Regions from separate parts of the Bradyrhizobium sp. WBAH42 genome, predicted to be linked through region 2. Evidence: predicted binding sites of a transcription regulator. Region 2 holds the regulator's gene; each other region holds the start of a gene.

Region 1 (10,696 bases), 3.2 Mb from region 2:
TGGTTTCGGGAACCTTGTAGTCGGACAGGCGCTCGGCGCACCAGGCGCGCAGGTCCGTATCGGCCACCGGCTGTCGCGTCACCACCACGGCGTGGACGCGCTCGCCCAGCACCGGGCATGCCCTGGCGATGATCGCACTCTCGACCACGGCGGGATGGCCGGCCAGCACCGATTCGACCTCGGCCGAATAGATCTTCAGGCCGCCGCGATTGATCATGTCCTTCTGCCGGTCGAACACGCGAACGAACCCTTCCGCATCGACCGAGCCGAGATCGCCCGAATGCCAGAATCCGCCCGTGAAGCTTTCGGCGGTGGCCTTCGGATTATTCCAGTAGCCCTTGATGACGGAGGCGCTCTGGATCCAGAGCTCGCCGATCTCGCCGGGCGGCAGCTCGCGTCCGTCCGGGCCCATCACCACGATGCGCGCGCCGGGGCACGGCAGGCCGACGCTGTCGATGTGGCTCTCGGTCAGCTCGCCCGGCATGATCGTCGAGGGCGAGGTCGTCTCGGTCGCGCCGTAGCAGTTCATCAGCTTCAGGCCGGGAATGTTCGCCTTGAGCTTCTCGATGGTGGCGACCGGCATCGGTGCGCCGCCGAAGCCGCCGATGCGCCAGCTCGACAGATCGTAGCCGTCGAAATCGGGCTTGAGCAGGCAGAGATTGTACATCGCCGGCACCATCACCGTGTAGGTCACGCGCTCGCGCGCGGCGAGCTTGAGGTAATCGGCGGCCTTGAACTCGGGCATGATGATCAGCGTCCCGCCGCAGCGGATCATGGTGGTGATGTTGGCGACGACGCCCGTGACATGGCCGAGCGGCACCGCTGCGATCGAGCGATCGGCCTCCGTCAATTGCAGGCAGGACACGAACACCATGGAGGAATGGACGATGTTGCAATGGGCCAGCATCGCGCCCTTCGGCTTGCCCGTGGTGCCGGAGGTGTAGAGGATCATCGCGGTGTCCTCCTCGCCCACCTCGATCGGTGCCACGGCGGGCGGGTTGTCGGCGAGCCCTGCGAAACGCGACAGAGCCGGATCATCGGCGACGGCGATGCGATGGATCACATCGGGCACATCATGCGCATCGGGCAGCCGCTCGGCGAGCGCGGCTTCGTGGATCAGGATCTTGGCACCGCAATCGGCGAGCACATAGGCGATCTCCGGCTTCTGCTGGCGTGTGCTGAGCAGCACGGTGACCAGCCCCTCATGCGCGGCGGCAAACAGCAGCAGCGGAAATTCGATGCGATTGCCGAGCAGGATCGCAACACGATCGCCGCGCTGCAATCCAAGCTTGCGAAATCCCGCAGCGATCCGCGCGGCCTGCTCCACCGCGTGGCCCCAGCTCAGGCGGACATTGCCGCAGATCAACGCTTCGCCCTCGGCATTGCGGGCGCAGGCGTCCGCGATCATCGCCCAGAGGCTCGATGGCCGATCGCAAAACGCCGGCACTACTCGATCGCCAAAGCGCGCCACGAGCCGCATCGGCGGGATCTGAGATTGCGACCAGTCCATCGGGATGCCCTCGGCTTGTTGCTCTTGTTATCTTCTTATCTTCCGCGCATGGACATCCGGGTTTCGTCTTGTGCTGACCAGCTGACTTAATTCTTGCGCATGATCTTATCGGAAAACCGTTGCACACTTTTCCGGATCATGCGCTAGACCCCGATCACGGGCACACCGATCACCACCGGATGGAACGCGAAGGCCAGGGCCAGATAGGCGACCACGCCGACCGCGACCGCGATCAGATCGTTGGTGACGCCGCCGACCGGAATCGGCGGGCCGCCGGCGTCGGTGCGAGCTTTAAGCGAGATGCGGTCATAGACCGCCCAGCCCAGGAACGAGCCGAACAGGATGATGGAGCCGAGATCGCCGTTGGCCAAAAGATGCGCCGCGGCCCACAGCTTGATGCCGGCCAGCATTGGATGCTTCAGCGTCGCGTAGATGCGGCCACGCATGTAGGACGCCACCACGAGGATGATTGCAGGCAGCATCAAGGCCAGCGTGATGTGCTTCATCGCCTTCGGCGGATACCAGACGTCGATCCAGCCGGAGCTGCGGTAGTGGGCATAGCCCCAGATGATCAGCGCCAGCCCTGCCAGCGAGACCGCCGAATAGAGCAGCTTGTAGGTCCCCTCGCCCAGCCTCGCGATCGCCTGCGCGCGTGCCTCTCGTTTGGTTGTGAAAATATGGGATGCAAAAAACAGCACCAGCCCCAGGATCATGACCAGCAGACCCACGACACCCTCCCCGCAAAGCAGCCCCCGGCTCTGAGGTATCATCGATTGGCTGCCGCTCGCAACTCGCGCTACTTGCCGAGCTCCCGATTGTCGACATAACGGATGGCGATGGGTCGCCCGGCCAACGCCCCGCCAAGACCGCTCGTGAACTTCAGCGGCAGGCAGGCCTTCAGCGATGAATTGATCGCGTTGAGATAGGTGGTTCGGATATCCGCCGGCACACCCGCAGTCGCGTATGTGAGGCGCGGCGGGCCGATCAGGCCGCCGGCCTTGTTGAAGCTGAAACGCACCGACATCTGCATGCCCGTGCGCGCACGGTCCGATGGCGGCGACCAGCAGCTGCGCAGCGCGGCGAAGAGGTCGCCGATCGTATCGAGGTCGTGATCGGGCTTTTGATATTTGGCGCGATCAGCTTCCGCCGGCACGCTTTCGACGGTGAGTTGGAGGTTCTGGCCGTAAGGGTAATCGATCTCGGGAATGCATGGCCCGGGTTCGAGCGGGCTGCAATAGGACGGCGTGCAGGGCTCGCCGTCGAGCACGCTGCAGGGCTCGTGCGCGAACGGGATCGGATTGATCTGGCGCGGCCGTGCGTCGACGACGATCGTTGAGATCGTCAGCAGGGTCAGAACGAGAATGCCGCGCCACATGGAGTGAGCTCGCAAGGTCACGAGAAAAGTGGCGCTGTCCATGAACGCGTCAAGTCCGCGCGCGTTCACATGCTCGCGTTCAGGCACGCTGTAGTCGCCCGGCTTGACCGGGCGACCCAGTACTCCGAGACGGTAGTGGCTGAATCGACAGGCCGCGGCGTACTGGATGCCCGGTCAAGCCGGGGCATGACAGCGGAGGGTGTGCTTGCGCAGCGGGTATGTGGCCGCCCAGTGGAGGGCGCGCCGCCCTACCCCTTCTTCTTGACGTCCTTGACGTTGCTGAACTCGATGCCCTCGGCCCGCTCCCGGGTGTAGCCGAGATAGAACTCGTTGCGGGCGAGATAGACGGGATCGCCGTCGACGTCGTCGGCTATGCTCGAGGTGTTGGCGGCGATGAAGGTGTCGAGCTTCTTGCGGTCCTCCGAGGAGACCCAGCGCGCCAGCTGGAACTCGCTGACCTCGAACTCGACCGGCAGCGAATATTCCGCCTCGAGCCGCGCCTTGAGCACGTCGAGCTGCAGCGCGCCGACCACGCCGACCAGCGCCGGGGCGCCATCGCGGGGGCGGAACACCTGCACGACGCCCTCTTCCGACATCTGCTGCAGCGCTTCCTTCAGCTTCTTCGCCTTCATTGCGTCGGTGAGACGGACGCGGCGCACGATTTCCGGCGCAAAGCTCGGCACGCCGACGAAGTTGAATTCCTCGCCTTCCGTCAGCGTGTCGCCGATGCGCAGCGTGCCGTGGTTGGGAATGCCGACGACGTCGCCGGCGAAGGCCTCGTCCGCGACCGAGCGATCCTGCGCGAAGAAGAATTGCGGGCTCGACAGCGGCATGCTCTTGCCGGTGCGCACCAGCTTCGCCTTCATGCCGCGGCTGAGCTTGCCCGAGCAGAGGCGCGCAAACGCGATGCGGTCGCGGTGGTTGGGATCCATGTTGGCCTGGATCTTGAACACGAAGGCGCTCATGCGAGGATCGGTGGCCTCGACCTTGCGCTGGTCGCTGTCCTGCGCGCGCGGCTCGGGCGCGAACTTGCCGAGACCTTCCAGCAGATCGCCGACGCCGAAATTGCGCAGCGCGCTACCGAAATAGACCGGCGTCAGATGGCCCTCGCGGAACGCTTCCAGCTCGAACGGCTTCGACGCCGCGGTGACGAGCTCGAGCTCGTCCTTCACGGCGGAGACGTCGAGATTGGCGTTGAGCTTGGCCAATTCCTCGATCGCGATCTGCTGCGCCGCGCCGGTCTTGGCGCCGCCGCCTTCGAGCAGGCGCACGCCGCCATTGACGACGTCATAGGTGCCGAGGAAGTCGCGTCCACGGCCGACCGGCCAGGTCATCGGCGTGGTGTCGAGCGCCAGCGTCTTCTCGATCTCGTCGAGCAGCTCGAACACGTCGCGGCTCTCGCGGTCCATCTTGTTGATGAAGGTGATGATCGGGATGTCGCGCAGCCGGCACACCTCGAACAGTTTTCGGGTGCGCGCCTCGATGCCCTTGGCCGCGTCGATCACCATCACGGCGGAATCGACCGCCGTCAGCGTGCGATAGGTGTCCTCCGAAAAGTCCTCGTGGCCCGGCGTGTCCAGCAGGTTGAAGACGAGGCCCTCGAACTCGAAGGTCATCACCGAGGTCACGACCGAGATGCCGCGCTCGCGCTCGATCTTCATCCAGTCCGAGCGCGTGTTGCGCCGCTCGCCCTTGGCCTTGACCTGGCCGGCGAGGTTGATGGCGCCGCCGAACAGCAGCAGCTTCTCGGTCAGCGTGGTCTTGCCGGCGTCGGGGTGGGAGATGATCGCAAAGGTCCGCCGCCGCGCCACCTCAGCGGCAAGCGGGGAACGGGCCGGCGATTCGGCTGTGGTGGTGGCGATGTCGGACATGGCGGGAGCGTGTGGCAGGGAAAACGGGCCTGATCAAGCCTCATTTGGTGATTGCGGGGACTTCCGGCCAGCCCCATATCGACGCTTGGTTATATCAGTCTTGGGGGAGGACGGCCTTCCCCGCCCATCAGCACCTCAGCCGCGGGGACGACCCTGCCTTGATGGAGGGTCGTCATGGCCTGGAGCATCCTGTTCGTCGCCGGTCTTCTCGAGATCACCTGGGCGATCGGCCTGAAATACACCGAAGGTTTCAGCAAGCTTGTTCCGTCCGCGGTCACGCTGGCGGCCATGGCCGGCAGCGTCATCCTGCTCGGACTTGCGCTCAAATCGTTGCCCGTCGGAACCGCCTATGCGGTCTGGACCGGCATCGGCGCGGTCGGCACGGCGACGCTCGGCATTGTCCTGTTCGGCGAGCCGGCCACGGCCTTCCGCCTCGCCAGCATCGGCCTGATCGTCGCCGGCATCATCGGACTGAAGCTCGTTACCTGACGAGCTGGACCACCCACCAGGTCAGCGCGGCCACGATGGCCGAGGCCGGGATCGTGATCACCCAGGCATAGACGATCGAGCTGGCGACGTTCCAGCGCACCGCCGAGACGCGGCGGGCGGCGCCGACGCCGACGATGGCGCCTGTGATGGTGTGGGTGGTCGAGACGGGAACCCCGAGATAGGTCGCCATGAACAGCGTTGCCGCGCCCCCCGTCTCGGCGCAAAAGCCCTGCATCGGCGTCAGCTTGGTGATGCGCAGGCCCATGGTGCGGACGATGCGCCAGCCGCCCATCAGCGTGCCCAGCGCCATCGCCGCCTGGCAGGACAGCATCACCCAGAACGGCACCGAGAAGTCGCTGCCGAGATGGCCCTGCGAATAGAGCAGCACCGCGATGATGCCCATGGTCTTCTGCGCGTCGTTGCCGCCATGGCCGAGCGAATAGAGCGAGGCGGAGGCGAATTGCAGGATGCGGAAGGCGCGGTCGACCGCGAACGGCGTCGAGCGCACCGAGGCCCAGGACACGATCGCCACCAGCAACATCGCGAGCAGGAAGCCGACCAGCGGCGACAGCACGATCGCAAGCACGGTCTTGGAGAGGCCGCTCCACACCGCGGCCGAGATGCCGGCCTTGGCCATGCCGCCGCCGACCAGCCCGCCGATCAGTGCGTGCGAGGACGAGGACGGAATGCCGAGCGCCCAGGTCACGAGATTCCAGACGATGGCGCCGACGAGCGCTGCGAAGATCACCTGGGCGTCGACGACCGCGGGATCGATGATGCCGGTGCCGATGGTCTGGGCGACGTGCAGCCCGAACACCAGGAAGGCGATGAAATTGAAGAAGGCGGCCCAGAACACCGCGAATTGCGGCCGCAGAACGCGGGTCGAGACGATGGTCGCGATCGAATTGGCGGCGTCGTGCAGGCCGTTCAGGAAGTCGAACAGCAGCGCGACGGCGATCAAGCCGACCAGGACGGGAAGACCCAACGCGGCATCCACGGCGAGGCCCTATACCTGCTCGATGACGATGCTGTTGATTTCGTTCGCAACGTCATCGAAGCGGTCCGCCACCTTCTCGAGATGGTCGTAGATCTCGACCCCGACGATGAAATCCATCGCATTGCCGTCGCGATGCTTGAGGAACAGCTCCTTCAGCCCGATATCGTGGAGATCGTCGACCCGGCCCTCCAGCTTGCCGAGCTCTTCCGTGATCGCGGTCAGCATGGCGACGTTCGGACCGATCGACTGCATCAAAGGCAGCGCGCGTCCCACCAGATTGGCGCATTCGATCAGGAGTCCGCCGATCTCGCGCATCGGCGGCTCGAAGGCGCGCACCTCGAACAGCATCACGGCCTTGGCTGTCTGCTGCATCTGGTCGATGGCATCGTCCAGAGAGGTGATCAGGTTCTTGATGTCGCCGCGGTCGAACGGGGTGATGAAGGTGCGGCGCACCGCCGTCAGCACCTCGCGGGTGATGTTATCCGCGTCGTTCTCGAACTGGTTGACGCGCTGGCAATAGACCGGCGTCTCCTCACCCCCATTGAGCATGCCCTGCAGGGCGATTGCGCCCTGGATCACGGTCTGGGCATGTCGGTCGAACAGGTCGAAGAACCGTTCTTCCTTGGGCAGGAACGCACGAAACCATCGCATCATGGGGATTGGCTACCGGTTGAAAATGGTCAGGCCCGCGAGGGGCTGTCATAAAACTGTCATAGACCATTTTCGATCCGCGCGCGTCATCTCACGCCCGCGGAGCCGGATCATCCACCGCTTTCCTGCACCAATGAAATTGGTGCAATATCAGCCGCTTAGAGCGAACGCCGGAAGTAATGCGCGATTTCGCCGATGACGCCGCGGCGGAAGGTGAGCACGCAGACCACGAAGATCGCGCCCTGGATCACCGTCACCCACTGGCCGAAACCCGCCAGATATTGCTGCATGGCGATGATCACGAAGGCGCCGACCACGGGACCGAAAATGGTGCCTAGCCCCCCGACCAGGGTCATCAGCACGACCTCGCCCGACATCGACCAGTGCACGTCGGTGAGCGAGGCGTTCTGCGCCACGAACACCTTCAGCGCGCCGGCAAAGCCGGCGAGCGTCCCCGACAGGACGAAGGCCAGGAACTTGTACTGGTCGGTGCGGTAGCCGAGGGAGATCGCGCGCTGCTCGTTCTCGCGGATCGACTTCAGCACCTCGCCGAACGGCGAGTTGATGATGCGGAAGATCAGGAGGAAGCCGGCGAGGAAGCCGACCAGCACGACATAGTACAGCACCGTCGGCTTGGAGAGATCGAGCAGGCCGAACATGCGTCCTTGCGGGATGCCCTGGATGCCGTCCTCACCATGGGTGAACGGGGCCTGGAGATAGATGAAGTACAACAGCTGCGACAGCGCCAGCGTGATCATCGAGAAATAGATGCCCTGGCGGCGGATTGAGATGTAGCCCGTGATGATCGAGAGCACGAACGCCGCGGCCACGCCGACGAGAATGCCGAGCTCCGGCGGCAGCGCCCACACCTTCAGCGCATGCGCGCTGCAATAGCCGGCTGTCCCCAAGAACATGGCGTGGCCGAACGACAGCAGGCCGCCATAGCCGACCAGCAGGTTGAACGCGCAGGCGAGCAGCGCAAAGCACAGCGCCTGCATCACGAAGAACGGGTAGAGGCCCGTGAACGGCACCGCTGCCAGCAGCAGCGCCATCGCCACGAACACGGTCATCTCGTCGCGCATCGCGCGCGGGGTTGTCGGCAGCGTGTCGTCCGTCAGGGTTGTCATCTCAGGCCGCCCTTCCCGTCAATCCCGTTGGCTTCACCAGGAGCACCAGCACCATCAGCACGAACACGACGGTGTTGGAGGCCTCGGGGTAGAAATACTTGGTCAGGCCCTCGATCACACCGAGCGCGAAGCCGGTGATGATGGAGCCCATGATCGAACCCATGCCGCCGATCACGACCACCGCGAACACGACGATGATGAGGTCGGCGCCCATCAGCGGCCGCACCTGGTTGATCGGTGCCGAGAGCACGCCGGCGAGCGCGGCAAGACCGACGCCGAGACCGTAAGTGAGCGTGATCATGCGCGGCACGTTGATGCCAAAGGCGCGCACCAGCGTCGGATTTTCGGTGGCGGCGCGCAAGTAAGCGCCGAGCTGCGTCTTCTCGATCAGGAACCAGGTCGCAAGGCACACCGCCAGCGAGAACACGACGACCCAGCCGCGGTAGATCGGCAGGAACATGAAGCCGAGATTCATGCCGCCCCTGAGCTGGTCGGGAATGGCGTAAGGCAGACCCGAGGAGCCGAAATAGTTCTGGAACACGCCCTGCACGATCAGCGCGATGCCGAAGGTCAGGAGCAGGCCGTAGAGATGATCGAGTCCGGTCAGCCATTGCAGCATGGTCCGTTCCAGGATCATGCCGAAGATGCCGACGATGATCGGCGCCAGCAGCAGCGCCCACCAATAATTGATGCCGCCGAGGTTCAACAGGAAATAGGCGACGAAGGCGCCCATCATGTAGAGCGCGCCGTGGGCGAAATTGATGATGTTGAGCATGCCGAAGATGACGGCAAGCCCGAGGCTGAGCAGCGCGTAGAACGAGCCGTTGATCAGTCCCACCAGTAGCTGAGCGTAAAGAGCCTGCATCGATCCCGCACCCGGTCCCTTTTATTCCTCAACAACAGGCCGGCGCCGTTGCGCACCGGCCTGCATCGTTCACCGTTACTTCTTCACCAGAGGACAGGCGCTTTCCGACAGCGGCCGGAAGGCCTGGTCGCCGGGGGTCGTGCCGATCAGCTTGTAATAGTCCCAGGGCGCCTTGGATTCCTCGGGCTTTTTGACCTCGAACAGATAGGCGGGATGTAGCTTGCGGCCGTCCGCACGGATCGTTCCCTTGCCGAACAGCGGATCCTCCGTCGGCATCTCCTTCATCTTGGCGACCACCTTGGCCCCGTCATGCGGGTTGCCGCCCATCGCCTCCAGCGTTTTGAAATAGTGCAGCAGACCCGAGTAGACGCCGGCCTGCACCATCGAGGGCATCGCCTTGTTCTTCATGCGCTCGGAAAAGCGCTTGGAGAACGCGCGCGTACCGTCGTTCATGTCCCAATAGAAGGTCTCGGTGAAGTTCAGGCCCTGCGCCACCTTCAGACCGAGCGAGTGCACGTCGGTGATGAAGAGCAGCAGGCCCGCAAGCTTCTGGCCGCCGGAGACGATGCCGAACTCCGCTGCCTGCTTGATGGTGTTGGTGGTGTCGCCGCCGGCATTCGCCATGCCGATGATCTTGGCTTTGGAGGCCTGCGCCTGAAGCAGGAACGACGAGAAGTCGGCAGTATTCAGCGGATGCTTGACATTGCCGATCACCTTGCCGCCCGACTTCACCACGACCGCGGCGGTGTCGCGCTCGAGGGCATGGCCAAAGGCGTAGTCCGCGGTGAGGAAATACCAGGTGTCGCCGCCCGCCTTCACCAGCGCCTGCCCGGTGCTGTTGGCCAGCATATAGGTATCATAGACCCAGTGGACCGTGTTCGGCGAGCATTGCGCGTTGGTGAGATCCGACGTCGCCGCACCTGTGTTGATCAGGATGGAGTTCTTCTCTTTGACGATGTTGTTCACCGCCAGCGCAACGCCGGAGTTCAGCACATCCATGAAGATGTCGACCTTCTCGACGTCGATCCATTGCCGAGCAATCGTGGAGCCGATATCGGGCTTGTTCTGATGGTCGGCGGAGATCAGGTCGAGCTTCCAGCCCTTGGCAGCGAGCCCGGAATCCTCGATCGCCATCTGTGCGGCGACGGTCGAGCCAGCGCCACCGAGGTCGGCATAAAGTCCCGAATTGTCGGTCAGCACGCCGATCTTGATGTTCTTGTCCTGCGCGACTGCGCCACCTGCCGCGCCGAGCGCCAGGGCCGTCCCGAGCAACATTGCCGAAATGCCGTGCTTCATAATCAGCCTCCCAATATTCCTTTGATAGTTACTCTCGATCGTCCGGCCTGCTCGGCTACACACCGAGATAGGTGTGGAGCTTGTCCATGTTGGCGGCAAGCTCGGAATTGGAAAATCCGTCAATGATCTTGCCGTGTTCGACCACGTAATAGCGGTCGGCGACGGTGGAGGCGAAGCGGAAATTCTGCTCGACCAGAAGGATGGTGAAGCCCTCCTTCTTGAGCCGCGCAATGGTGTGGCCGATCTGCTGGATGATGACGGGCGCGAGGCCCTCGGTGGGCTCGTCCAGCATCAGGAAGCTCGCGCCGGTGCGCAGGATGCGCGCGATCGCGAGCATCTGCTGCTCGCCGCCCGAGAGCTTGGTGCCCTGGCTGTTCAGCCGCTCCTTCAGGTTCGGGAACAACTCGAAGATCTGCTCGAGCGACAATCCGCCTTCACGGATCACCGGCGGCAGCATCAAGTTCTCGCGGACGTCGAGACTGGAGAATATGCCCCGCTCTTCCGGGCAGAAGGCG
Region 2 (10,696 bases):
CTCTCCTTGCGCTGGTTGACGGCCGGCGAATATTGCGGGTCGACCAGCACGATGTCGGTGCCACCGGCGGCCTGAATGCGGCTGATGCCGTCCTCGACCAGCTTGGCCGTATCGGCGGGATCGAGGTTGCGCAGCACGGCGTTGGTGCCGACCTGCCAGATCACGAGATCCGGATGCACGTCGATCACCTGCGTCTGCAGGCGCTTCATCATCTCGGGCGCATCCTCGCCGCCGACGCCGGCGTTGACGACCGTGATGTCGGCGCTCGGATAGTGACGCCGCAGCTGCGCGGCGAGGCGATTGGGGTAGTTGAACTCCGGCGAGCTCGCGCCGAAGCCCGCGGTCGACGACGAACCGAACGCGACGATGACGACGGGCTGTCCGGCGACGAGCTTGCTCGCGACATGCGGCAGCGAGCCCATCGCCTTGGAGCCGCCCTTCGGCGGCAGGCAAGGCACGCGGCTGAAGATGTCGGCGGCGGACTTCGCGACCTCCTTCACCTTGTCGATGGCGCGCGAGGTGACGCCGCGCGGCTCGGACGACCTCGCGGCGACGGTGGTCTGGGACGGCGCAGCGGGCGCTGGATCAGGTGACTGGGCGGGTGCGGGGGCAGGTTGCGCGGGCGTCTGCGCATGCGAGGCGGGCGTCAGCCATAACAGCGCCGCCGCCGCGGGCACGGCCAGCCATGACGTCAGGCAAAAAGGGCGGAGAGAACTCATTAACGCTAGACCTCAATTTTGCTGCTGGGCCGGCTCCAGGTGAGCAGCGTCAATCACGAACTGTGCCAACGCCCGGCCCAGGCAATCATGGACCTGCTTCGCCAGCTCAGGCCCGCGGGACGGGCTGAACAGGTCGAACTGGCCCTGCTCATTCCACTGCCGCATGATCGCGAAACGATCGAACAGCGGAATGTCGTGCTCCTGCGCAACGACGCGCATGTTGTCGAGAAAAGGCTGCGCCGAGATCATGGTCTCGGTGCGCGGGCTGTATTGCAAATTCATCAAGACGACGTCAGCCCCTGCCTTTTGCAGCGCAACAACCCCGTCGGTCACCGCGCCACGAAATTCGTCGGGATCGATGGATCGGATAGCATCCACGGTCCCGGTCTGCCAGATGACCAAAGTAGGCGTTTTTGCTTCCATCAGCTTAACGAAGCTGGACGCGGTCTCCTCTGCCGTTTTCTTGCTCTGTATTTCTACGGAGACGTGCACGACCTCGGACGGCGGCAGCTTCTCCTTGAGGATCGCCTCCATGCGCGCCGGATAGGAGCTGCCCTCCGAGGAAGGAATCGTGGTCGAGCGGCTGCCGATGACCAGGATATCGAGCGGCTTGCCGGCCTTGACCGCCTCGGCGACCTTGGGCAGCTGGCTTTCGCTGGTCAGCAAATAGGACGGCAATTCGCAGGCCGCAGGCACAGGGGACGCGGCAGACGCGGCATCGCCCGCGCGCGCCGTGGGCGCGGCGAGGCTACCGCATAGCAGGATCAGGCTCAGGAGAACCTTCGCCTTCATCAGCCCCCTCCCGCCAGATCGGCGTTGCCGACGGCGTTTTTGGTTTTCGCACCGCTCTTGTCAGCCACACGCTTGTACCACGAAATGACCCAGGCAACCCCCCACATGATCAGGATTCCGGAGAGGCTAATCAACGCATGCATGGCCGGCCCGCCGGAGACTTCGGCGAGGACGAAATGGCCGGCAAAGGCCAGGAAGACGCCGAGGCAGAAGATCTCGAGCGAATGCTGGCCACATAGAATCAATGGTCGCAGCCAGCGCGATTTCAAGCCCGGCCAATCCCGGGGCAGGAAACGCACGGTGAGCGCGGCCAGCGCCAGGAAATGCGTGAAGCGCAGCACGTCGAGGTCGGTCTTGTCGATCGGATACATCCACTGCTCGATCCGCTTCGGCATGAACTGGGACAGCTGCGGCACGTACCAGGTCAGCGTCACGTAGAACGCCGCGACGAGATAGGCGATCGAGATCCACATCGTCACGGGCGAGGCCAGGATGCGCGACATGCGACGCGCACCTCCGAGCGCGCACCATGCACCGAACACGAACAGCAATTGCCAGGCGAAGGGATTGAAGGCCCAGAACCCGTTCGGATAAGCCGAGAGATAAAGATCGTACTCCCAGGTCACCGCGTAGAGCACGACCGAAAGCCCGAGCGTGACGTCCGGCCGCCATTTCATCGACCACAGGATCAGAGGCAGCGCCAGCATCAGCACGATGTAGAGCGGCAGCACGTCCATGTTGACGGGACGGAAGCGCAGCAGCAGCGCCTGCACGATGGTGACGTCGGGCTGCTTGAGGAAGTCCATGATGCCCATCTCTTCGGTGTAGAGCGGGTTCTCGAACCTGGTCGCCACATAGGAGATCTCGGCGAGAAAGATCGTGAACAGGAAGACGTGGGCGACGTAGATCTGCCAGACCCGGCGCAGGATGCGCGCGGTGGCGATGAGAACGCCGCTCTCGAGCATGGCCCGGCCATAGACGAAGGCAGCGGTGTAGCCGGAGATGAAGATGAAGATCTCGGTGGCGTCGCTGAGGCCGTAATTGCGGATTGTGAACCAGGTCAGCAGACTGGGCGGCAGATGGTCGATGAAGATCAGCCATAGCGCGAGTCCGCGGAACAGATCGAGCCGGAGTTCGCGCTCGCCGATGGCGGGCAGCGTGATGGCTGGCGCAGCGGCGCGCGGCTTGGCGCCCGCGGTTCCTGCGATGGTCGATCCCGTCACTCGGTCGGCAATGGTCATCGGGGCCTGGAAACCGTTCCGCAAATCGCGACGTTGAAGCAGTGTAATGGTCCGGCCGTCGTCTCGCAAAGCGCCCGGATCACATAAGGGTGTCTCCCTCGGTGGTGTGCTTTTCCTCCAATTCTGGCGGGACGATGTCGCCAAGGCCGCCCGTAGGGGGTTTGGTTCCCGGGGCGGATTTCGCTATGATGGCAGCCATGTACCGCGCCGTGACCCGCCAGATCGAAGTGACCGTCGAGCCGAACTTTGTTCCGGAGCAATCGTCGGCCGACCGCTCGCGCTACTTCTGGTCCTACACCATCGTCATCACCAATTCGGGCGAGGAGACCGTGCAGCTCAAGACGCGGCACTGGATCATCACCGATGCCTCCGGCCGCCAGCAGGAGGTGAAGGGCGAGGGCGTGGTCGGCGAGCAGCCGATCCTCGCCCCCGGCGAGCGCTTCGAATACACCTCCGGCGTGCCGCTCTCGACCGCCTCCGGCTTCATGACCGGCCGCTACCAGATGGTCAGCGAAACCGGCGAGCGCTTCGAGATCGACGTGCCCACGTTTTCGCTCGACAGCCCGGACAACAAGCGGGTGTTGAACTAGGGGGCGGACTTCGGTGCCGTAGGGTGGGTTAGCCGAAGGCGTAACCCACCATTGTTTGTATCCGCAGAACCAGAAGAGGTGGGTTACGCTACGCTAACCCACCCTACGATGTCCGAGCGCTTGGCGAATAGCCTCTCCAGCCTCGTCATTGCGAGCGCAGCGAAGCAATCCAGACTGCCACCGCGGAAAGGCTCTGGATTGCTTCGCTGCGCTCGCAATGACGAAGGCGACGCTACGCGTCCTCCGCGCCCGCCTCGTGCGGCGTGAACTGGTACATCGACGAGCAGAACTCGCAGGTGACGACGACCTTGTCGTCCTTGACCATGGCGGCGCGGTCGTCGGGCGAAAAGCTCTTGAGCATCGCGGCGACCGCATCGCGCGAGCAGGAGCACCGCGCCTCGAGCACCTGCGGATTGAACACGCGCACGCCGCGCTCGTGGAAGAGGCGATAGAGCAGCCGCTCGCCGGAGAGCTCGGGATCGATCAGCTCGACGTCTTCGACGGTTTCGATCAGCGAGCGCGCCTCGACCCAGGCATCGTCTTCGGTGACGCTGTGCACCTCGGTGCCGTCGGGGGCATCGCCGGGATGCAAGTCCGCCTGCCGCGCGCGCTCCGGCGCCTTCGGCAGAAACTGCATCAGCATGCCGCCGGCGCGCCAGCGATGCTTGCCGCCGTCGCTCGAGCGCCACTCCTCGCCGACCGCGAGTCGCACACGCGTCGGGATCTGCTCGGAGCGCAGGAAATATTCATGAGCAGCATCTTCCAGGCTGCCGCCATCGAGCGCAACCAAGCCCTGGTAGCGGCTCATGTCGGGGCCCTGGTCGATGGTCATGGCGAGATGGCCGCGACCGAGCAGCGTGCCGGAATCTTTTGCCGTGCCCAGGCGCGAGGCATCAAACCGCGCATAGGCGCGCAGACGGTCCGGGGTCTTGTAGTCGACCACCAGGAACGACACCGGGCCATCAGTCTGGGCCTGAAGAATGAAGCGGCCTTCGAATTTGAGCGCCGAGCCGAGCAGCGTGGTCAGCACGATAGCCTCGCCGAGCAGCTTGCCGACCGGCGCGGGATAATCGTGCTTGGTGAGGATGTCGTCGAGCGCAGGGCCAAGCCGCACCAGGCGCCCGCGCACGTCGAGCGCGTCGACCTCGTAAGGCAGCACGGCGTCATCGACCGGAACCGATGATGGCGCGCGAACCGGGCCTTCAGGCCCGGTATTCATGTCAGGAGATTGGAAAACCATGGCGCATTATCTGGGGTCGGTGGGCGGAAATGGAAGGGGAACGGCCGCATTCCGTCGTCCTCAGAACGACGGGCCGCGCAGCCCGGATGGAGCGCAGCGTAATCCGGGGAGATCATTCCGCACGCTGAGAACCCCGGATTTCGCTGCGCTCCATCCGGGCTTCAGAAAGGCTACTTCACCGCGTCGAAGCACCAGGCCAGAATTCCCTTCTGCGCGTGCAGGCGGTTTTCGGCCTCGTCGAACACGACCGATTGCGGGCCGTCGATCACTTCATCCGTGACCTCCTCGCCGCGATGGGCCGGCAGGCAGTGCATGAACAATGCATCCGCCTTGGCCAGCGACATCAGCTTGGCATTGACCTGGTAGGGCTTGAGCACGTTGTGACGGTGCTCGCCCTCCTTGTCGCCCATCGACACCCAGGTGTCGGTGACGACGCAATCGGCGCCGCGCACCGCGGCCTCGGGATCGGTGCCGAGCACGATCGGCGCGCCCGTCGCCTTGATCCAGTCCCGCATGACCTTTTTCGGTGCGAGCTCCGGCGGCGTTGCGACATTGAGCTGGAATTTGAAGCGCTCGGCGGCATGGGCCCAGGACGCCAGCACGTTGTTGTCGTCGCCGGTCCAGGCCACCGTCTTGCCCTCGATCGGGCCGCGATGCTCCTCATAGGTCATGAGGTCGGCCATCACCTGGCAGGGATGCGAACGCCGCGTCAGGCCGTTGATGACGGGCACCGTGGCGTTGGCCGCAAGCTCCAGCAGCGCATCGTGATTGAGGATGCGGATCATGATGGCGTCGACATAGCGCGACAGCACCCGCGCGGTGTCGGCGATGGTCTCGCCGCGTCCGAGCTGCATCTCGGCGCCGGTGAGCATGATCGCCTCGCCGCCGAGCTGGCGCATGCCGACGTCGAACGAGACGCGGGTGCGGGTGGAGGGACGCTCGAAGATCATCGCCAGCGTCTTGCCTTCGAGCGGCCTGACCGGCTGCTGCGCCTTCTGCTTCGCCTTCATGGCGGAAGAGGCGGCGAGCATGCTCTTGAGCTCCGACAGCGGCAGCTCGTTGATGTCCAGGAAGTGCTTTGGAGCTTTGTTGGGCGTCGTGCTCATCAGCTTGCCGCCCGCTTGGTCTGACTGGAGGAGATCGCCGTGCAGGCGCGTTCGAGCCGGCCGACGCTGTCCTCGATCTCCGCTTCGGTGACGATCAAGGGCGGCAGGAAGCGCACGACATTGTCGCCGGCCCCGACGGTGAGCAGCTTTTCGGCGCGCAGCGCCGCGACGAGATCGCCCGAGGGCACCACGGCCTTGATGCCGATCAGGAGGCCCTCGCCGCGCACCTCGCTGACGACATCGGGGTGACGATCGATCACGGAGGCGAGCTTCTGCTTGAGCAGCAGCGACATCTTCTGCACGCGGTCGAAGAAGCCGGGCTTGAGCATGACGTCGAGCACGGCGTTGGCAGCCGAGATCGCGAGCGGATTGCCGCCGAAGGTGGAGCCGTGCGAGCCGGGCCCCATGCCGGCGGCCGCATCAGCGGTCGCCAGCACCGCGCCGATCGGGAAGCCGCCGCCGAGCGCCTTGGCGAGCGACATCACGTCCGGTGTGACGCCGGTGCGCTTGTAGGCAAAGAGCTCGCCGGTGCGGCCCATGCCGGTCTGCACCTCGTCGAAGGCGAGCAACAGGCCGCGCTCGTTGCAGAGCTCGCGCAGCGCCTTCAGGAAGGCCGGAGGTGCAGCACGAACGCCACCCTCGCCCTGGATCGGCTCGATGAGAATGCCGGCGGTGTGCGGGCCGATCGCCTTCTTCACGGCGTCGAGGTCGCCGTGCGGCACCTGATCGAAGCCGTCCATCGGCGGACCGAAGCCCTCGAGATATTTCGCAGACCCGGTGGCGGCGAGCGTCGCCAGCGTGCGGCCATGGAAGGCGCCTTCGAAGGTGATGATGCGATAACGCTCCGGATGGCCCTTGGAGAAGTGATGATGGCGGACGAGCTTGACCACACCTTCCAGCGCCTCGGCGCCGGAATTGCAGAAGAACACGAAGTCCGCGAAGCTCTCATTGCAGAGGCGGCTTGCGAGCTTCTCGCCATCGGGGCTCTGGAACAGGTTCGACATGTGCCAGAGCTTCGTCGCCTGCTCCTGCAACGCCTTGACCAGCGCGGGATGAACGTGGCCGAGCGCATTCACCGCCACGCCCGAGGTGAAATCGAGATAGCGATCGCCATTGGCCGCGATCAGCCAGCAGCCTTCGCCGCGCTCGAAACCGAGGTCGGCCCTGGCGAAAACGGGGAGCAAATGCGGCGCGGCGCTGTTAGTCATGACGTCACTTGAATGTTGCGGACGGTGTGAGGCACGCATTGCGCAACGCACCATTGACCGGCCCCGGAAAACGAAACGTGCCGCCTTTTAAGGGCGGCACGTGGCACTATCTTATGCCTGGAAAGACGGGTGTCAATGCCGCCCGGAAAGCCTCGCGAAACGCTGAATCCGTAGTCTTGCGGTGCCGATTTTGCGGGTTTTTCACCACGGAACATGTGGAAGCGAGTCGGCGGACTCTTGCGCGGGAGTCACGCCATATTGTAGCGTTTGGACTGTCAGATACGACATCTCGTGCAGCAGTTCTGATCCCAAAAGTCCTCATGTACCGGCGTAAACGTTCGGGCGTCTTGAGCGCGCCCGGCGAGCCTTAAGGGATTCTGGCGGCACGGGTTTTTCAAGGCTTTAGGCAATCGCGGCGAAGGCTCCAGGATGGCAGGCGCGCTGCGAGGGAAAGGGTGCAATGACGGTTTTGACCTGGTCCGATGATCGCGTCGAGCAGCTGAAGAAGCTCTGGGAGGCCGGACTTTCGGCCAGCCAGATCGCGGCGGAGCTCGGCAATGTGACCCGCAATGCCGTGATCGGCAAGGTGCACCGGCTCGGCCTGTCCGGCCGCGCCAAGAGCCCTTCATCGGCAGCGCCGCGGCCGCGCAAGGCACGGCCCGCGCAGCACATGATGCGCGTGACGCGACCCGTTGCGCGCGGCAACACCGCGCTGGCGCAGGCCTTCGAGGTCGAGGTGGAAGCCGAGCCGGTCACCTACGACAACGTGGTGCCGATGAGCCAGCGCCTGTCGCTGCTGGAATTGAACGAGGCGACGTGCCACTGGCCGGTCGGCGATCCATCGAGCCCGGATTTCTTCTTCTGCGGCGGCAAGGCGCTCTCGGGCCTGCCCTACTGCGCCCAGCATTCGCGCGTGGCCTATCAGCCCGCAGCGGACCGCCGTCGCGCACCGGCGAAGCCGAGCACGCGCTGAGCTTGCGGAATTAGTTGATCGCCGAGATTACAGCCGTCACACGATGACGGCGCCACCTACTCAGTGTCATCCCCGCGAAGGCGGGGATCCATAACCACAGGGCGCGATCGTTGCGCGAGATGGTCACGCCGAGTCATCGTCAAACCACGTCCCGTGGTTGATCGCGACGAGCGCAAGCGCTCGCGCTGAGATCCCGGGCTCGCGCTGCGCGCGCCCCGGGATGACGGTTGAGGGTGTAGCCGCAGCTCACCACACCAACAGCTCGCAGATCTTACGTCTGCTCGGCCTTCGCGAAGCGATCATCCAGCGCGTAGCCGGCGCCGCGGACGGTGCGGATCGGGTCCTGCTCGCGGCCGAGATTGAGCAGCTTGCGCAGGCGGCCGATATGGACGTCGACGGTACGCTCATCGATATAGATGTCGCGGCCCCAGACGCTATCGAGCAGCTGCTCGCGCGAGAACACGCGGCCGGGATGCTCCAGGAAGAACTCCAGCAGGCGATATTCGGTCGGGCCGAGATCGATCGGCCGACCCGAGCGCGCCACGCGGCGCTTGTCGCGGTCGAGCTCGATGTCGCCATAGGCGAGCACGGTGGCGAGCCGCTCGGGGCTGGCGCGCCTGAGCAGACCCTTCACGCGCGCGAGCAGCTCCGGCACCGAGAACGGCTTGACGATGTAATCGTCGGCGCCGGTTGCGAGGCCCCGTACCCGCTCGCTCTCCTCGCCGCGCGCGGTGAGCATGATGATCGGCAGCTGCTTGGTCTCGGGACGGGTCCGAAGCCGCCGGCACAGCTCGATGCCCGACAGGCCCGGCAGCATCCAGTCGAGCACGATCAGATCGGGAATGTGCTCCTTGAGGCGGGTGTCGGCGTCGTCGCCGCGCATCACCGTCTCGACGTCATAGCCGTCGCCTTCGAGGTTGTAGCGGAGAAGCTCGGTGAGAGCTTCCTCGTCCTCTACCACCATAATGCGTGCGCCCATGTTGTCGTCGCTCCTTAGGTATTCGGCACCGTCGTGGCGAAGGTCGTCATGTCGCCCTTCGGCCGCTTGTCGGTGATCGCCTGGCCCTCGATCATGTAGAACACGGTCTCGGCGATGTTGGTGGCATGGTCGCCGATCCGCTCGATGTTCTTGGCACAGAACATCAGGTGGATGCAGAACGAGATATTGCGCGGATCCTCCATCATGTAGGTGAGGAGCTCGCGGAACAGCGAGGTGCAGATGGCGTCGACCTCCTCGTCGCCCTTCCACACCGCCATCGCCGCCGGCAGATCGTGCGCGGCATAGGCGTCGAGCACGCTCTTGACCTGCTGCTGCACGAGGTCGGTCATGTGCTCCAGGCCGCGGAACAGCTTGAGCGGATGGAAATCCGTCTCCAGCGCCGCGACGCGCTTGCCCATGTTCTTGGCAAGATCGCCGATGCGCTCGAGATCGGTCGCAACGCGCATGGCGCCGACGATCTCGCGCAGGTCGACGGCCATCGGCTGGCGGCGGGCGATGGTGAGCACGGCGCGCTCCTCGATGCGCTTCTGCAGCGCGTCGAGATCGGCGTCGGTGGTGACGACGCGCTGGCCGAGTGCCACGTCGCGGCGGATCAGCGCGTCGACGGAATCGACGATCATGCGCTCGGCGATGCCGCCCATCTCGGCGACCAGGCGAGTGAGCTCCTGAAGGTCGCTGTCAAAGGCCTTTACGGTATGTTCAGAACCCATATTCCGTCTCCTCAGCCGAACCGGCCGGTGATGTAATCCTGCGTGCGCCGATCGCTCGGCGACGTGAAGATCTTGCTGGTGTCGTCGAACTCGATCAGCTCGCCGAGATACATGAAGGCGGTCTTGTCGGAGACGCGCGCCGCCTGCTGCATGTTGTGGGTGACGATCGCGATCGTGTAGTTCTCGGACAATTCCTGGATCAGTTCCTCGACCTTGGCGGTCGAGATCGGGTCGAGCGCCGAGCAGGGCTCGTCGAACAGGATCACCTCGGGCCGCACCGCGACGGTGCGGGCGATGCAGAGGCGCTGCTGCTGGCCGCCGGAGAGCGACAGGCCGGAGGCATTGAGCTTGTCCTTGACCTCGTTCCACAGCGCGCCGCCGCGCAGAGCCTTCTCAACGCGGTCGTCCATCTCCGACTTCGAGATCTTCTCGTACAGACGAATGCCGAAGGCGATGTTCTCGTAGATCGTCATCGGGAACGGCGTCGGCTTCTGGAACACCATGCCGACCCGGGCCCGCAACAGGTTGAGGTCCAGCTTGGCGTCGAGGATGTTGGTCTGGTCGAGCAGCAGCTGGCCGGTGGCGCGCTGGCCCGGATAGAGGTCGTACATCCGGTTGAAGATGCGCAGCAGGGTCGACTTGCCGCAGCCCGACGGGCCGATGAACGCCGTGACGCGGTTGGTGCCGAGCGTCAGATTGATGTTCTTCAGCGCGTGGTGCTCACCGTAGTAGAAATTCAGGTTGCGCGCGGTGACCTTGGCGGGCGCCTCGGGCAGCGGCTGCGAGCCGGGATGAACGGTCGGCGCGCTGACGGAAACAGACATTTCACTCATTTTGCAGTCCTCTCGGCGCCAAGGATGCGCGCGCCAATGTTCAGGGCAAGCACGGTCAGGGTGATGAGCAGCGCGCCGCTCCAGGCGAGTTGCTTCCAATATTCGTAGGGGCTCTGCACGAAGTTGTTGATGGTGACAGGTAGGTTCGCCATCGTCTTGTTCAGGCCGAGGCTGAAGAACTGGTTCGACAGCGCCGTGAACAACAGCGGTGCGGTCTCGCCCGCGACGCGGGCGGTCGCCAGCAGCACGCCGGTGATGAGGCCGGAACGCGCGGCACGATAGGC
Region 3 (10,696 bases), 680 kb from region 2:
CGCTCGTCATTGCGAGCGAAGCGAAGCAATCCAGAATGTCTGTGCGGAGGGACTCTGGATTGCTTCGTCGCACCAGCGCAAAATTGCTTCGCAATTTTGTCGCGGGGCTCCTCGCAATGAGGGTCTTGGCTAAGACCCCTTCAGCGCCTTCTCCATCTGCGGCATCAACACCGTCCGCAGATTGTCCGGCGTGATCGGACCGACCAGCTTAAAGACGATGGTGCCCTCGCGCCCGACGACGAAAGTCTCCGGCACGCCGTAGACGCCCCATTCGATCGAGGCGCGGCCGTTGGCGTCCACGCCGACATGGCCGAACGGGTTGCCGTAGCGGCCGAGGAAGCGCCGCGCATTGTCGGCGGCGTCCTTGTAGTTGATGCCGACGAGCTGGAAGCGCTTGTCCTTGGCGAGCTCGGTCAGGAGCGGCGCTTCGTCGTGGCACGGCACGCACCAGGACGCCCAGACATTGACGAGGCTGACCTTGCCCTTGAAGGCGGCGGGATCGAGCCCCGGCACCTGCGTGCCGTTGTCCTGCAACCCCTCGATCGGCGGCAGCACGGTCTGCGGCGCGGGGCGGCCGATCAGCGCGGAGGGAATCCGCGAGGGATCGCCGCTGCCGAGCCGGAACCAGAACAGAAGCGCAAGGCCGATGAAGGCGATCAGCGGCAGCACCACCAGGAAGGTGCGGCGCTGCGGCGGAGCGGAGGCAGGTTGATCGCTCATCGCGGCTCCGTCGCGCTGCGGCCCGACCGACGGGTGATGCCGCGCTGCTCCAGCTCGCGCAGGCGCTGCGTCTGGCTGCGATAATCGAGTATGACCCAGCCGATCAGGATCACGATCACGAGGGCGGCAGCGGCATAAGAGGTCACGATGAAGGAGGCGTAGGGACCGAGCGACATCGTCATGCAGCCCCAGCTTCTTTTGACGCATTGTCTTCACGCGAGCCGGATGCCACCTCGCTCGAAAACGCGATGCGACTCGCCTGCATCATCTGCAGCGAGCGGACACGGCGGCGCAAAATCTCGTTGCGCATCGCGGCCAGGTGCAGCGTGACGAACAGCAGCGTGAAGGCGATCGCCATCACCAGCAGCGGAATCAGGAACGATTTGTCCAGCGCCGAGCCGCCCATGCGCATCACCGAGGCGGGCTGGTGCAGCGTGTTCCACCAATCGACCGAGAACTTGATGATCGGCAAGTTGATCGCGCCGACCAGCGTCAGCACCGCAGCGGCGCGCGCCGCGCGCGAGGGATCGTCGACCGCGCGCCACAGCGCCATCAGGCCGAGATACATCAGGAACAGGATCAGCACCGAGGTCAGCCGCGCGTCCCATTCCCAATAGGTGCCCCACATCGGCCGACCCCACAGCGAGCCCGTGAGCAGCGCGAGGAAGGTGAAGGCGGCGCCGATGGGCGCTGCGGCCTTGGCGGCGACGTCGGCGAGCGGATGCCGCCACACCAGCGTGCCCAATGATGCGATGCTCATCACGCCCCACACGAACATCGACAGCCAGGCATTGGGCACGTGGATGAACATGATCTTCACGGTCGCGCCCTGCTGATAGTCGTCCGGCGCGTAGGCGGCCTGATAAAGACCGATCGTGAGCAGGATGATTGTCGCGGCCGCCAGCCACGGCAACACCCGCGCTGTCAGCGCGAGGAACCGCGTGGGGTTGGCGAGGTCGATCAGCGTCATGGTATCCTGATAATCACCGGGGGCCGCTCAGGCAATCAGCACGAAAGCCCGTGGCGAAAGTTGATCGGGGTCAAGGTTGGTCCGACCGATCTCAATCGAGACCATGGCGCAGGCTCGCCGCCGCCGCGAACGGGCCGATCACGAGGCTGACCAGCGACAGCGCGCACAAGATCGAGAACGGCGCGCCGAAGGTCATGGGACCGACGATCACCGCCTGAGAGGCCGCAACGCCGAAAATCAGCACGGGAATCGACAGCGGCAGCACCAGGACGGCCATCAACAGCCCGCCGCGATGCAGCGTCACCGCGAGCGCTGCGCCGATCATGCCGGTGAAGGTCAGGGCCGGGGTGCCCGCCAGCAGCGTCAGCGCCACCGCCGCCGTGGCGACCATGTCGAGGTTGAGCAACAGGCCGAGCACGGGGGTTGCGACAATCAGCGGCAGGCCGGCGGCGAGCCAATGCGCCAGCGCCTTGGCGGCGCAAGCGAGTTCCAACGGCGTCCGGCTCATCGTGATCAGGTCGAGCGAGCCGTCCTCATGGTCGGCCATGAACAGCCGGTCCAGGGTCAGCAGGCTCGCCAGCAGCGCGCCAAGCCAGAGAATGGCCGGGCCCAGCCGCGACAGCAGCGCCAGATCCGGCCCGACCGCGAACGGCATCAGCACCACCACGGTCAGAAAGAACAAGACGCCAATCAAGGCTCCGCCGCCGACGCGGAGCGCGATGCGGATGTCCCGGCGGATGAGGGCGGCGAGGGCGGTCATGGGGCCTCGGACCCCACAGGGGGGGAGGCCACAGGGGGGGAGGGTAGGGAGAGCACGGCGCCCAGCCGCTCGGAAAGCTGAGGGTGCATCGGCATCACGCCGTCCCCCCGATCCGCAGCTCTCGCGAATCGACGCCGAGCGGGGCATGCGTCGCCGCGACGATCATGCCGCCGCCAGCCAGGTGCTCGCGCATCAATCCGGAAAACATGTCCTGACCGGCGACGTCCAGCGCGTTGGTCGGCTCGTCCAAGAGCCAGACCGGGCGGCGGACGGTCAGCAGCCGGGCCAGCGAGAGCCGGCGGCGCTGTCCCGCGGACAGGAATCCGGCGGGCAAATGGGTGGCGTGGTCGAGCCCGACCTTGGCGAGGCTGTCAGCCGCATCGAAACGCTCTCCTCCAAGAAAATCGGCCCAAAACGTCAGGTTTTCGGCAACGCTCAGCGCCGGCTTCAGGGCATCGCGATGGCCGAGATAGTGGCACTGCTCCGCCAGGGTCAGCTCGCCGTCGCCCCCGTCCAGCGCGATCGTCCCGCCGGCGGGAACGAGCAGGCCCGCGATCAGCCGCAGCAGCGAGGTCTTGCCCGATCCATTGCGGCCGACGACCGCGACGGCCTCGCCCGAGACGGCCGCGAAATCGAGCCCGGCGAACACCTCGCGTCCGCCCCGCACGCACCTCAGCCCGTGACCGGACAGCCGCATGTCGCCCTGGTTCAATCCGCTCACAGCCGGGCCTCAGGAAATCTTGGGGTAGCGCATGGGAATTTTTGGCTCGCGGATTGCTGCAGCACGATAGTGGCTGTGGCGGCGCGGTTAGAAAGCTTCTATAAGCCCGGAACTACTTGATGCAGCAACTCAACCTGCCCCTGCAAGCGGCCCAGCCTGATACGCTGACGGTGTTAAAATACCCTGCCGGGTATAACTAACAATTGGGATCTCCTACATGACCTCGCTCGACAGCTTCAAATGCAAAAAGACCCTCAAGGTCGGCGCCAAGACCTATGTCTATTACAGCCTGCCTACCGCCGAGAAGAATGGTCTGAAGGGAATTTCCAAACTTCCCTATTCGATGAAGGTCCTGCTCGAGAATTTGCTGCGCAACGAGGACGGCCGCTCGGTCAAGAAGGAAGACATCGTCGCGGTGTCGAAATGGCTGCGCAAGAAGTCGCTGGAGCATGAGATCGCCTTCCGCCCGGCGCGCGTCTTGATGCAGGACTTCACCGGCGTGCCCGCGGTGGTCGACCTCGCCGCGATGCGCAACGCGATGCAGAAGCTCGGCGGCGATGCCGAAAAGATCAATCCGCTGGTGCCGGTCGATCTCGTCATCGACCACTCCGTGATCGTGAACTTCTTCGGCGACAACAAGGCCTTCGGCAAGAACGTCACCGAGGAATACAAGCAGAACCAGGAGCGCTACGAGTTCCTGAAGTGGGGCCAGAAGGCGTTCTCGAACTTCTCCGTCGTGCCGCCCGGCACCGGCATCTGCCACCAGGTCAACCTCGAATATCTCGCCCAGACGGTCTGGACCAAGAAGGAGAAGATGACGGTCGGCAAGAAGACCGGCACCTTCGAGGTCGCCTATCCCGATTCGCTGGTCGGCACGGATTCGCACACCACCATGGTCAACGGTCTCGCCGTGCTCGGCTGGGGCGTCGGCGGCATCGAGGCGGAAGCCTGCATGCTCGGCCAGCCGCTGTCGATGCTGCTGCCCAATGTCGTCGGCTTCAAGCTGAAGGGCGCGCTGAAGGAAGGCGTCACCGCGACCGACCTCGTGCTCACGGTGACGCAGATGCTGCGCAAGCTTGGCGTGGTCGGCAAGTTCGTCGAGTTCTTCGGCCCCGGCCTCGACCATCTCTCGGTCGCCGACAAGGCGACGATCGCCAACATGGCGCCCGAATACGGCGCGACCTGCGGCTTCTTCCCGGTCGATGCCGCCGCGCTCGATTACCTCAAGACCTCCGGTCGTGCCTCGGCCCGCGTTGCGCTGGTGCAGGCCTATGCCAAGGCGCAGGGTCTGTTCCGCACCGCCAAGTCGCCCGACCCCGTGTTCACGGAGACGCTGACCCTGGACCTCGGCGACGTCGTGCCGTCGATGGCCGGTCCGAAGCGTCCCGAAGGCCGCATCGCGCTGCCCACCGTCGCGGACGGCTTCTCGCTCGCGCTCGCCAGCGAGTACAAGAAGGCCGAGGAGCCGGCCAAGCGCTTCCCGGTCGAAGGCAAGAACTTCGATATCGGCCATGGCGACGTCGTGATCGCCGCGATCACCTCCTGCACCAACACCTCGAACCCGAGCGTTCTGATCGGCGCCGGCCTGCTCGCGCGCAATGCGGCCGCCAAGGGCCTCAAGGCCAAGCCGTGGGTGAAGACCTCGCTCGCCCCCGGCAGCCAGGTCGTCGCGGAATATCTCGCCAATTCCGGTCTGCAGCCCGATCTCGACAAGGTCGGCTTCAACCTGGTCGGCTTCGGCTGCACCACTTGCATCGGCAATTCCGGTCCGCTGCCCGAGGAGATCTCGAAGTCGATCAACGACAACGGCGTCGTCGCGGCCGCCGTGCTCTCCGGCAATCGCAACTTCGAAGGCCGCGTCTCGCCGGACGTGCAGGCGAACTACCTGGCCTCGCCGCCGCTGGTGGTCGCCTATGCGCTTGCCGGCAGCGTCACCAAGAATCTCGCCACCGAGCCGCTCGGCGAGGGCAAGGACGGCAAGCCGGTGTACCTGAAGGACATCTGGCCGACGACCAAGGAGATCAACGCCTTCATGAAGAAGTTCGTGACCGCGTCGATCTTCAAGAAGAAGTACGCCGACGTGTTCAAGGGCGACACCAACTGGCGCAAGATCAAGACGGTCGAGAGCGAGACCTATCGCTGGAACATGTCCTCGACCTATGTGCAGAACCCGCCTTACTTCGATGGCATGAAGAAGGAGCCGGAGCCGGTCACCGACATCGTCGAGGCGCGCATCCTCGCCATGTTCGGCGACAAGATCACGACCGACCACATCTCGCCGGCCGGCTCGATCAAGCTCACCTCGCCAGCCGGGAAATATCTCAGCGAGCACCAGGTGCGTCCGGCCGACTTCAATCAGTACGGCACGCGCCGCGGCAACCATGAAGTCATGATGCGCGGCACCTTCGCCAACATCCGCATCAAGAACTTCATGCTGAAGGGCGCCGATGGCAACATCCCCGAGGGCGGCCTGACCAAGCACTGGCCCGACGGCGAGCAGATGTCGATCTACGACGCCGCGATGAAGTACCAGGAAGAGAAGGTGCCGCTGGTGGTGTTCGCCGGCGCCGAATACGGCAACGGCTCCTCGCGGGACTGGGCCGCCAAGGGCACGCGCCTGCTCGGCGTGCGCGCCGTGATCTGCCAGAGCTTCGAGCGCATCCACCGCTCCAACCTGGTCGGCATGGGCGTGCTGCCGCTGACCTTCGAGGAAGGCACCTCCTGGTCGTCGCTGGGCCTCAAGGGCGACGAGAAGGTCACGCTGCGCGGCCTCGTCGGCGACCTCAAGCCGCGCCAGAAGCTGACCGCGGAGATCGTCTCCGGCGACGGTTCGCTGCAGCGCGTTTCGCTGCTCTGCCGCATCGATACGCTGGACGAGCTCGACTACTACCGCAACGGCGGCATCCTGCACTACGTGCTGCGCAAGCTCGCGGCGTAAGCGCGGATTTGTGAACGATGGCTCACTGCGAAGTGAGTAGAAGCCTTAACGAAGGCGGCCTATCAAAGGCCGCCTTCGCGCGTTTGCGGTACGCTTCAGATGGGCCCGCCCGGCGGAATACCTCCCCTTGGACGGTGGCCCGGATGGATGAATGTACCGCGCCCCGTAAGACTACGGTGACCATCCGGCGATAAGATTTCCCTCTGAGAGCAACGGTGTGCGGCGTTCGACATGACGACAATGACGGCTTCCCATCTGATTCCACGTTGGTCCGGTGCCCTCTGGTCGGGAGCTCTCGGCATATGTGCGATCATCGCCGTCATTCGTCCTGCCGAGGCTGATCCCCGCGCCGTCGTCGAATTGTTCACCTCGCAGGGCTGCTCCTCCTGCCCGCCCGCCGACCAGATCATCGGCGATCTCTCCAAGGATCCCTCGGTCATCGCGCTGAGCATGCCGATCGATTATTGGGACTATCTCGGCTGGAAGGACACGCTGGCGGATTCGCGTTTCTCTGCACGGCAGCGCGCCTATTCGCGCATGCGCGGCGACCGCGAGGTCTACACGCCACAGGTCGTGGTCAACGGCTCCACGCATGTCATCGGCAGCGATCGCGCCGGCATCGAGAACGCGATCGGCAAGACCGACAAGGGCAACGGCGTGATGAGCGTGCCGGTGACGATGTCGCTCTCGGGCAAGCAGATCAACGTGTCGGTGGCCGCGAGCAAGGAGCCCACGGTCTCGCATGGCGAGGTCTGGATCTGCTCGATCGCCAAGTCGGTGCCGATCGCGATCACCCGCGGCGAGAATCGCGGACAGCAGGTCACCTATCACAACGTGGTGCGCAACCTGCTCAAGGTCGGCGACTGGACCGGCCGTCCGGAGAGCTGGACGGTGCCGATCGAAAATCTCACGCGCGACGGCGTCGACGGCGCAGTGGTCTACGTCCAGGACGGCAGCCGCGAGCGACCGGGCCCGATGTTGGGTGCGGCGTACACGTCGCTGCATTGAAGCAAGCAGAACATCTCAGCAATTGATGCTTCGCCATTCCGGGGCGCGCGAAGCGCGAGCTATGCTGCGCAATTGCGCACCTGAGAATCCATCGATCCATTGTGCAAGCTGAGCAATGGATTTCCGGGTTCGTGCCAAGAGGCGCGCCCCGGAATGACGGCAAAACCGGAAACATCGCGACACAAACAAAAAAGGACCAACTTGCGTTGGCCCTCCTTGTCGTGCGTACAGACCCGATCCTGTTCGACCCCGGGGGGCTGGGGGCTGAGGAATCCGGAACCGAAAGGACCGGGTCAACGCACACCAGTCTTTTCGCAATGCAGGGCGGCGGGCGGTTGGCGGAAAAGCGGCGATACTATGATTCCTGCTAACGATCCCGTGACGGTTTGCCGCGACGGAGTTCCACCCTTGCGTGTGCCCGGACGCACTGTCGATTCGACCGGTTGAGCCCCTTGCGGCGCGGAACGGTTGGCGCAATCATGCAAGTGTCATGAACGCGGTTCCGGGGACCGTCTTCGCGGACCCGGGTCATAGCCGTGCGATGAGGAGGCGCTTCCCATGAGTCTGACGTCGGAGGATGCCGAGCCGAGCGAGCAGCGCGCGGCGGCGCGTCCCGCCGCGGCGCATGCGCCGCCGAACCGGGTGACCTTCAACCGGCTCGAGCTGCACCGGATTCTCAATCTCTACGGTCGCATGGTCGCCGACGGCGAGTGGCGCGACTATGCCATCGACTTCCTGAAGGACCGCGCCGTGTTCTCGGTCTATCGCCGTGCCTCGGAAGTGCCGATCTACCGCATCGAGAAGGACCCGCGCCTCGCGCGCAAGCAAGGCATGTACAGCGTGATCTCGGCGACCGGCCTGATCCTGCGCCGCGGCCACGAGCTCGAGCGGGTGCTGCTGGTGATCGATCGCAAGCTGGCGGTGGTGTAGCGGCACGAACGCTGCCGTAGGGTGGGCAAAGGCGCACCGCGCCGTGCCCACGTCCTATCTCAATCGCCGCGAACGGTGGGCACGCTTGCGCTTTGCCCACCCTACGAAACCGAGCTTACTTCCCCGGCACCGTGCGCGCGCCCTCGCCGAGGTCGCGCTGCATCATCACCGTGTCCAGCCAGCGCCCGAATTTCAGCCCGACGCTGGGATGCGTGCCGATCATCTTGAAGCCGCACCTTGTGTGCACGCCGATCGACCCGGCATTGGCGGAATCGCCGATCACCGCGATCATCTGGCGGAAGCCGCGCGCCTCGCATTCGGCGATCAGCCGTTCCAGCAGCATTGAGCCGACGCCGCGGCGGTGGAAGGACGGATCCAGATAGATCGAGTTCTCCACTGTGAAGCGATAGGCCGGCCGCGGCCGGTAAGCGCCGGCATAGGCATAGCCGGCCACGCTCCCGTCCAGCATGGCGACGAAGTAGGGATAGCCGCCATCGATCAGCGCGCGATAGCGGCGCGTCATCTCCGTAAGGTCAGGCGGCTCCAGCTCGAACGTCGCCGTGCCCTCGCGGACGGCCTGCTGGTAGATGGCGGTGATGGCGGGAAGGTCGGCCTCGGTGGTGGGCCTGATATCGGGTGCGGACATGGCGGGAAGGATAGAGCCTTCATCCGACTGCTGGAAGGGGGCTACGCCGCCTCCGCAGCGTCATTGCGAGCGCAGCGAAGCAATCCAGAAATGCATCCGCGGAGGGACTCTGGATTGCTTCGCTGCGCTCGCAATGACGGTGTTTGTGGCCGCCCCCGCGCCCCCCAAACAAAAACCCCGGCCTCTCGGCCGGGGTTCGTGTCGTTCGCTCGGTCCTGTCGCCTACTCGCGCTGGCCGAGGAGCTGCAGCAGCAGCGTGAACAGGTTGATGAAGTTCAGGTACAGCGACAGTGCGCCGGTGATGGCCGCACGCTCTGCGATGTCACCGCCGGCCGAGGCATAGCCGTAGATGTAGTCGTTCTTCAGCCGCTGGGTGTCCCACGCGGTGAGGCCCGAGAACACCAGCACGCCGACCACCGAGACGATGAACTGCAGCATCGAGCTGGCCAGGAACAGGTTCACCAGGCTGGCGATGATGATGCCGATCAGGCCCATGAACAGGAACGAGCCCATCCCGGTCAGGTCACGCTTGGTGGTGTAGCCGTAGAGGCTCAGCGCACCGAAGGTGGCCGCGGTGATGAAGAACACCCGCACGATCGAGGTGTGGGTGAACACCAGGAAGATCGACGACAGCGAGATGCCCATCAGCGCCGAGAACACCCAGAACAGGATCTGGGCGGTCGAGGGGGCCAGGCGGTTGATGCCCGCCGAGATCACGAACACCATCGCGAGCGGCGCGAGCATGAACAGCCACTTCAGGGGGCTGACGAACATGGCGTAGCCGAACGGCGTCAGGAACAGCTTGCCGACGCGGACGGCGTCCGCCGTCGGGACGTCGGTCACGGCGGCCATGTAGACGCCGAGCGCGGCAAGGCCGGTGATGGCCAAGCCAATGCTCATGTAGTTGTAGATGCGCAGCATATAGGCGCGCAGGCCGGCATCGACCGTCGCGGCGTCGACACGCCCGGCGGCCCTGCCGAAAGGAGAAGCGTAGTTACGGTCTAGGTCCGACATGGTCGAATTCCCGTTGGTTGGTCCGGTCCGGCATGAGGGTCGCCATGCCGCCGGTTCGTCAAATTCTATCTCGGAGACCGTTGCCAGCCGACTAAATTTTGGCTCACAATCGGGGCCCCGAACCCATTCGATATGTGGGAAACTAACACATTCGCTGCAACCTTCCACGCGCGGCCGAATGTCGCCCTTGGCGGCAATCCTGACGTGGAGCTGACGAGCAGCGTGGTTAATCGCGGAAACCGGGGCGATTCCGGCTCGATCCGCCGCTTCAATTTGTCACAAATTTCGCAACACCGTCGCCGGCTTTTTGTTCAATGCCAGCAGCGTGCCGGCAAGCCCGAGCCCGACGGTGACGACCAGCGCGGCCGCGACCACGCCGGCGGCGCTGCCGGCCTGCCAGACGAAGCTCAGCGTCATCAGCCGCGTGACGATCATCCACGCCGCGATGCTGCCTGCGATCACCCCGAACACCGCCGTGGCAAGGCCGATCAGGAGGTATTCGAGGGCATAGGCGCCGAGCAGTCGCAGCCGCGTCGCGCCCAGGGTCTTCAGGATCACCGCATCATAGACCCGGTGGCGGTGGCCGGCGGCGAGCGCCCCGCCCAGCACCAGGATCGCCGAGATCAGGGTCACGGCGCTGGCGCCGCGGATCGCCAGTGCCAGATTGGTCACGACCGAGCCGACCGTCTCCATCACCTCGCGCACGCGCACGCTCGTCACCATCGGATAGGCGTCGGCGATCTCCTTGATGATCTTGCCGTCGCCCGCCGCATTTCCGCCCGCTTCCGTCAGCGTCGCGATGTGGGTGTGCGGCGCGCCCTTGAAGGCGTTGGGCGAGAACACCAGGACGAAATTGATGCCGAGCCCCTGCCAGTCGATCGTGCGCAAATTGCTGATCTTCGCCGGGATGTCGCGGCCGAGCACGTTGACCACCACCTCGTCGCCGAGCTTGAGGCCGAGCCCGTCGGCGATCTTCTTCTCCATCGAGA

What was found. The regulator PhoB, encoded in region 2, activates phosphate uptake and scavenging genes when phosphate is short. The targets are predictions, from matches to a motif close to TGTCATNNANCTGTCAT.
Region 1: a site for PhoB is predicted at 6,940-6,956, ahead of DCG74_RS21700 (DUF47 domain-containing protein). Genes of this name have one in related genera too.
Region 3: a site for PhoB is predicted at 7,593-7,609, ahead of DCG74_RS03905 (DUF2794 domain-containing protein). Genes of this name have one in related genera too.

Annotation. Positions count from the first base shown of each region.
Region 1 is NZ_CP036533.1:4,674,806-4,685,501, reverse strand. It holds gene DCG74_RS21730 (class I adenylate-forming enzyme family protein) at 1-1,510, opposite strand, end outside; gene DCG74_RS21725 (NnrU family protein) at 1,654-2,238, opposite strand; gene DCG74_RS21720 (hypothetical protein) at 2,307-2,885, opposite strand; gene DCG74_RS21715 (peptide chain release factor 3) at 3,134-4,756, opposite strand; gene sugE (quaternary ammonium compound efflux SMR transporter SugE) at 4,931-5,245, shown strand; gene DCG74_RS21705 (inorganic phosphate transporter) at 5,238-6,242, opposite strand; gene DCG74_RS21700 (DUF47 domain-containing protein) at 6,252-6,896, opposite strand; gene DCG74_RS21695 (branched-chain amino acid ABC transporter permease) at 7,052-8,020, opposite strand; gene DCG74_RS21690 (branched-chain amino acid ABC transporter permease) at 8,022-8,885, opposite strand; gene DCG74_RS21685 (ABC transporter substrate-binding protein) at 8,961-10,181, opposite strand; gene DCG74_RS21680 (ABC transporter ATP-binding protein) at 10,237-10,696, opposite strand, start outside.
Region 2 is NZ_CP036533.1:1,506,793-1,517,488, reverse strand. It holds gene DCG74_RS07065 (SGNH/GDSL hydrolase family protein) at 1-719, opposite strand, end outside; gene DCG74_RS07060 (SGNH/GDSL hydrolase family protein) at 732-1,511, opposite strand; gene DCG74_RS07055 (OpgC domain-containing protein) at 1,511-2,752, opposite strand; gene apaG (Co2+/Mg2+ efflux protein ApaG) at 2,950-3,342, shown strand; gene DCG74_RS07045 (Hsp33 family molecular chaperone) at 3,575-4,582, opposite strand; gene argF (ornithine carbamoyltransferase) at 4,753-5,688, opposite strand; gene DCG74_RS07035 (aspartate aminotransferase family protein) at 5,688-6,896, opposite strand; gene DCG74_RS07030 (GcrA family cell cycle regulator) at 7,357-7,869, shown strand; gene phoB (phosphate regulon transcriptional regulator PhoB) at 8,141-8,848, opposite strand; gene phoU (phosphate signaling complex protein PhoU) at 8,863-9,579, opposite strand; gene pstB (phosphate ABC transporter ATP-binding protein PstB) at 9,591-10,412, opposite strand; gene pstA (phosphate ABC transporter permease PstA) at 10,409-10,696, opposite strand, start outside.
Region 3 is NZ_CP036533.1:827,513-838,208, reverse strand. It holds gene DCG74_RS03940 (DsbE family thiol:disulfide interchange protein) at 130-720, opposite strand; gene ccmD (heme exporter protein CcmD) at 717-902, opposite strand; gene DCG74_RS03930 (heme ABC transporter permease) at 899-1,690, opposite strand; gene ccmB (heme exporter protein CcmB) at 1,782-2,450, opposite strand; gene ccmA (heme ABC exporter ATP-binding protein CcmA) at 2,545-3,147, opposite strand; gene acnA (aconitate hydratase AcnA) at 3,389-6,109, shown strand; gene DCG74_RS03910 (thioredoxin family protein) at 6,341-7,117, shown strand; gene DCG74_RS03905 (DUF2794 domain-containing protein) at 7,676-8,047, shown strand; gene DCG74_RS03900 (GNAT family N-acetyltransferase) at 8,163-8,693, opposite strand; gene DCG74_RS03895 (Bax inhibitor-1/YccA family protein) at 8,916-9,707, opposite strand; gene DCG74_RS03890 (ABC transporter permease) at 9,984-10,696, opposite strand, start outside.